DNA from 2 places in the Vibrio fortis genome. Region 1 is predicted to be linked to the other one. Evidence: riboswitches for the same ligand, from Rfam matches in the RefSeq annotation. Region 1 holds a riboswitch; the other holds the start of a gene.
What was found. A riboswitch is a leader RNA that binds a small molecule or an ion and turns the genes downstream of it on or off. The one in region 1 is predicted to bind thiamine pyrophosphate.

Region 1 (3,105 bases):
TGTGACCGCATCTAACGCTGAAAACGGTTCATCCATCAACACGATTGGTTTGTCTTGCATCAGCGTACGCGCCAATGCCACTCGCTGACGCATACCACCGGACAATTGTTGCGGCATAGCGTGAGCGTATTCAGCAAGCCCAACGGATTCAAGCAACGACATTGCGCGCTGCTGAATCTGTTCACTGCTTTGTGAAATGCTCTCCATACCTCGCCAACCTTTTCCTGAGAAGCGTTGACTGAGGCAAACATTGTCAATCACCGACAACCAAGGCAACAAAAGGTCTTGTTGTGCCATATACGCGATTCGACCTTCCAATGGCTCACCGTCACTGGTGTGTAACCCACCCTGCCACTCGATATTGTGACTCAGTAAACCAGCTAGATAACGAAGAATTGTGGTCTTTCCGCAACCGCTTCGTCCAAGCAATACCGTCCATTGCGCTGCCGCAACCGACAAGTTAAGACCTTGCAGTGTCGATCGTTCGTTATCGAGGTAGCGAATGCTGGCGTTGGTCAACTCAACGCCAAGAGGCTTATCGCACATCCGCATGGCCTGCGTAAAAATGATTCACTGGACCGTGACCTTGACCTACGTCCAATTGATCGGCATGCGCGATCGCCTCAGAGATATAGCGCTTACCTAACTCAACGGCTTGAGTAAGGTCATTACCTTGAGCAAGGTAAGACGCGATAGCCGAAGAGAGCGTACAGCCAGTACCGTGTGTGTTCTTGGTTGGGAATCGTTTTGCACTGATGAGGGTTGTTCTTGTAGGCAGAATCAGTAGGTCATTGCTGTTTTCATCTTGCTCTAAATGCCCACCTTTCAACAACACCGCTTTCGCGCCTAATGCTCGAAGCTCTTCAACCATGTCTTGCATATCAGCTTCGCTTTCAGGAACAGGTTTTCCTGTCAGTGCCGCACCTTCCGGCAAATTTGGGGTGATGATGTCAGCGAGTGGAATCAGCTCTTCTTTCAAAGTGCTGATGGCTGACTGCTCAAGCAGTAGATCGCCACTGGTCGCTACCATTACTGGGTCAATAACCAGATGTTTCGGTTGGAACTGCTTAACCTTGTCCGCGACCACCTTGATGATGCTTGAATCGGCCAACATCCCAACTTTCACTGCAGCAACGTTAAGATCATTGAAAACAGCATCAAGCTGGCTAGAGACATGATCGAGAGGAATGGGGAAAATAGCAGAAACGCCCTGAGTGTTCTGAGACGTGATCGCAGTGATCACTGAACAAGCAAAGCTGCCTGTTGCAGACATCGCTTTGATATCAGCTTGAATACCTGCGCCGCCGCCACTGTCTGAACCCGCAATGGTTAATACAATAGGTGTGTCTGAAGGAATAGATTGAGTGTCGATTTTTGTGCTGGAATGCTGGGTCATGGTCGCTCCTACCATCGAAAAGACGCAGGAGAACCGCACTAAAACTAAGAAGATTAGGCACCAGAGATCGTAAAAATAGACATAACGAATCGAAGTACCGCATAGGTTTTAGTGTCAATAGTTCCCTACGCCAGTACTAACTGAATCAGGTTCAACGGGTCTCGAAATTCGATCTCAGCAAATACAAAACGATGTAGTTGCCCCCCGACTATTGCAGCCATACTAACAGCACTATCACGAGGGAGGTAATAATTTTGCAGATTATTATTTACCAAAGCGTGAACGAAAGCGTTTTCGGGCATAAAACCATCAGCTTTGGCGATAGTATCTTGGAGCGTTAGTTTTACTCATTAAGTCTATGTGTGTGTCTATTCCCAGAACTTCCACCATTTTTGGCTGTTCTCTTCTCTTTTGGCTTGGCCTTGCTCTGAGCCTTTGCCTTCCTCTTTGCGAACTTGCTCTGCTTTCTTCTCTTTTTGTTTTTCGAGCCCAGATTTCTTATCTTTTAGTTTCTCTTTTAGATCCTCAACTTCCTCTTGTTCAACCTCTAAATCTTCTATCTCATTCTCTAGCTTTTTCTTATCTTTTTTATTTTTAACTTTCTTAGCTTTTTTCTTTTTCTCTTCGATTAACTCTTCGAGTTCTTCATCGCGGTCCTCAATCTGCTTTTCAGCCTTTTCAATGTCGGAGGACGACTTTATCTCTTCTAAGTTTGGTTTCCCTTTTCCCGCCCATTCTGGTTTTTCCGAGAAGGCGACTGGAGAAACACACATTAGAACGCTAACTAAAGAAATAATCTTAACTGGTCTCATAATCTACTCCTTTAAACAATACCAATTAACATTATATAACACTGGCTGATATCATCAGGGAAATTGACCAACGAATAGATCTTAGGATATCCATTGAATACGCTAATTTACTGTTTAATCGCCGCAGCTCTGCTTCCCTACCTAGCGAAAGTCCCGGTTGCTGTCGCTATGAGCCGACTCGGTGGTTACGACAATAATCATCCGCGCGACCAGCAGGCGAAATTGAAGGGATTTGGAGCTCGTGCACTTGCCGCGCACCAAAATGCGTTTGAGTCTCTCATCGTATTTTCAGCTGCGATACTTCTCGCCATAGCAACTGACACTGTCAACGAGAGCGTGCAGTTGTTTGCAATTCTCCATATCGGTTTTCGAGTGGCTTACCACATTTTGTATTTGGTCAATATTGGGGTTATGCGATCGATCTCTTGGTCGTTTGCGATAGGCTGTTCGTTTTTGATTATGGGACAATGCTTGGTGAGTTAATCAAAGATCACCAAACTAATTTCAAAAATCACGATCTCTATAAGCTCGAAAATAGCCTACGTTCGCGTGTTAGGCATGCTGGACACAAAAAAGACCTTATATCCTATAACTACAGACAGTTACGGATATAAGGTCTTTTTTAGTTTATTACAGCTAGTTTTCGTAACGCTGCATCTTCATGGTTGATGTATCTGCGCCAGCTAGGAAACCTTGCGCAGCAGAAGCACTCATAAAGCTTTCCATCGATGCATCCGCATCATCCAGCGATTCCCAATGCACAATCACGCGCCATGTATCGCCATCCACTAATCCAGATTCACGCTGAATAAATCCTGGTTGTTTTGACACGTAACTATCGGCAACGGCTTTATCCAGTTTTGCGAATTCTTGTGGATCGACACCGTCTTTAAGTTT
Region 2 (3,105 bases), on a different replicon from region 1:
TGCCAGATTGCTAACAGAGCCCCAGCTTGAAGATCAAAATCAAATTTAATCGCTTGATAGATAGCAAGCTCGATGGTTGTTGATTTAGGGCCACCACCCAGAGCCATCACAGTCGCGAAGCTAGTAAAGCAGAGCATAAATACCAAACCACACACATGAGGCAACTGCTGTTTAAGACGCGGCCATTCAACCCATTTAAATTTGTCCCAGTGACTCATTCCAAGGTGAGCACACAACTTGTGTTGCTCAACCGGAACCGTGTCCAGAGCTTGAAGTAGCAGCCGACTTGCATAGGGCAAATTGAAAAAGACATGCGCGAGCAAAATACCATTCAATCCATAGATGGAGAATGGCAGATCCAGTTCAACCGTTTGGAGCAGTTTAGCGAGCCAGCCACTGTTACCATAGATAGCTAAAAGACCAAAGACACCAACCAAAACAGGCAGAACTAAGGTTGATGCGAACAATCTTAGCAGCAGAGAACGCCCTGGAAATTGACGACGTGACAAGGCATGTGCGACTGGAATAGCAAAAACGACACTCAACAAAGTAGATAGCGTCGCTTGATAGAAACTGAACTTGGTAACGTGCCAGTAGTAAGGATCAGACCATACTTGACTGATATCAAGAGAAGGGGCATTGCTTAGCAATGCCCCTACCGATGAAACCACAAAGGCGGTAATGATCATCGCGACCCAAATACCCACCTTAGGTGTATTCTTTAACATAAAGGGTGATTGTCTCGATGTTTATCCTCTAAAATAGATAGAGGCTGAGTACCCAACACTGGGCACTTAATTAAAAAGTCAGGGCGTTTTGCCACTCACGAATCCACGGCTTACGCTTCTCTGCCACTTCCTCTGAGGTAAAGCTCAGAGATTTTTTAGGCATAGTTAGCTGATCAAATCCTTTCGGCAACTCCACACCTGTCACTGGGTACATCCAGTTACCGGTTGGCATCGCCGATTGGAATTCATCACTTAGAATGAATGCCATGAACTCATCCGCTAGCTTCTCATTATCACTGCCTTTCACTTTTGCTGCCACTTCAACTTGCGTGTAATGACCTTCAGCAAAATCTGCAGACGCGTACTTAGTGTCGCTCTCTGCAATGATGTGATAAGCCGGAGAAGTCGTGTATGAAAGCACCATATCTGACTCTCCCTCTAAAAACATAGAGTAAGCCTCAGACCAACCTTTAGTTACGGTCACGGTTTTCTTTGCTAGCTGTTTCCAAGCTTGCGTTGCATCATCGCCATAAACCGACTTCATCCAAAGCATCAAACCTTGGCCTGGAGTTGAGGTACGAGGATCTTGGTAAATCACTTTTAGATCATCACGCTGCTCAACCAACTCTTTCAAGCTCTTTGGTGGGTTTGATAACTTTTCTGTGTTGTAGATAAATGAGAAGTAACCGAAATCATAAGGAACAAAGGTGCTGTCGTCCCAGCCATTAGGTAGCACAACAGAAGAGGTATCAACGCTGTGTTCAGCAAGTAGGCCTGTTTTCTTCGCTTCCGCCATCAAGTTCTGGTCAAGACCAAGCACAACATCGGCTTTGCTGTTACCGCCTTCTAGGCGCAAGCGGTTAAGAATAGAAACCCCGTCCTCCAACGCAACAAAGTTGACGTCACAGCCACATTTTTCTTCAAACGCTTTTTCCACAGCTGGGCGTGGGCCCCAATCTGCAGCGAAGGAATCGTAAGTATAAACAGTTAACGTATTATCGGATGCTAATGCGGAAAAAGAAGCAGCTGTGGTTACAGCAAGAGTGGTTAATGCAAATTTCACTGGACGCTCTCCATGGTCTGAGCGGCACAGGCTTGAGGGAGGACAATGGAAAAGTACTGCCTAACTCAATTCCTACGCCAGCATTATCTGGTTCAGGTTTACGGGTCCCAAGTTGATACTTGATCTCAGCCGCCATTCATAATTTGAATGGTTAGCTCCCCGATGAGTGAGCAGAATTGTAATTGTATTTTAACCAATAAGCTACAAAGTTCGCCTTAATGGCGCTGATCGTAACCCCATCTTGGCACTAACCCCTGCTCTATGCCCAAGTGGTCAAGAATGCGAGCTACCATGAAATCTATGAGGTCATCGATCGACTTTGGCTGATGATAAAAGCCAGGAGCAGCAGGCATGATAGTCACGCCCATGGTCGAGAGTTTGTGCATATTCTCTAAGTGCAGAGTTGAGAATGGCGTCTCTCGAACGACGAGAAGCAGTTGACCGCGCTCTTTCATGACCACGTCTGCAGCGCGTTCAATTAAGTTATCTGACATACCGTGAGCAATCGACGCAACACTTCCTGCCGAGCAAGGGCAAACCACCATCTGCTTGGGAGCTGCGGACCCAGAAGCAACAGGAGAGAACCAATCGTCTTTGCCACACACTACTAAACGGTCAGGGTCGCAATCTAGATGTTTAACCAACGCTGCTTTAGCAGCATCCGGGCCTGAAGGCAGTTTGAGATCATGTTCGGTCGCAAGCACCACTCTAGCCGCCGACGAGATCAACAGGTAAACCTGATAATCAGCGGCGAGCAAGCACTCTAATAAGCGCAAACCATATGGGGCACCGGAAGCGCCAGTGAATGCGAGGGTAATCGCTTTACTCTGTTTCGTCATGATCTCTCGTACTTCTAAAATCGATTGGAACGCGTGTATTTAACCTTTGGCTGCCAATCCATCAAGCAATTTCTGATGAATGCCGCCAAAACCACCATTGCTCATCACCAAAATTTGATCGCCTGGTTGTGCTTGCTCAACAATGCTCTTCACGAAGGCATCGAGGTCATCACTGACTACTGCGGGTTGGTGGCAAGCATCTGCGACGTCTTGAACCGACCAATCAATGTTGTCTGGTTGAAACAAGAAGGTGCTGTCGGCTTGCTTTAACGAATCGGCAAGGGTTTCTTTGTGAACCCCTCGTTTCATCGTAGCAGAGCGAGGCTCTAACACAGCGATAATTTTATTGTTGCCGACCTTATTACGTAAACCACCCAAGGTTAGTTCAATTGCCGTTGGATGATGTGCAAAGTCGTCGTACACCGTTACCCCTGCCACTTCCCCTTTAAGCTCTAAACGGCGCTTAGTATTGATA

Region 2: another riboswitch for thiamine pyrophosphate. It lies ahead of thiB (thiamine ABC transporter substrate binding subunit); the one in region 1 lies ahead of thiD (bifunctional hydroxymethylpyrimidine kinase/phosphomethylpyrimidine kinase).

The regions. Positions count from the first base shown of each region.
Region 1 covers NZ_AP025488.1:815,457-818,561, reverse strand. The annotation lists gene OCV50_RS18205 (ABC transporter ATP-binding protein) at 1-546, opposite strand, end outside; gene thiD (bifunctional hydroxymethylpyrimidine kinase/phosphomethylpyrimidine kinase) at 536-1,396, opposite strand; TPP riboswitch at 1,502-1,613, opposite strand; gene OCV50_RS18195 (hypothetical protein) at 1,765-2,211, opposite strand; gene OCV50_RS18190 (MAPEG family protein) at 2,302-2,691, shown strand.
Region 2 covers NZ_AP025487.1:2,880,206-2,883,310, forward strand. The annotation lists gene thiP (thiamine/thiamine pyrophosphate ABC transporter permease ThiP) at 1-728, opposite strand, end outside; gene thiB (thiamine ABC transporter substrate binding subunit) at 799-1,791, opposite strand; TPP riboswitch at 1,844-1,963, opposite strand; gene OCV50_RS12720 (flavin prenyltransferase UbiX) at 2,007-2,630, opposite strand; gene mpl (UDP-N-acetylmuramate:L-alanyl-gamma-D-glutamyl-meso-diaminopimelate ligase) at 2,670-3,105, opposite strand, start outside.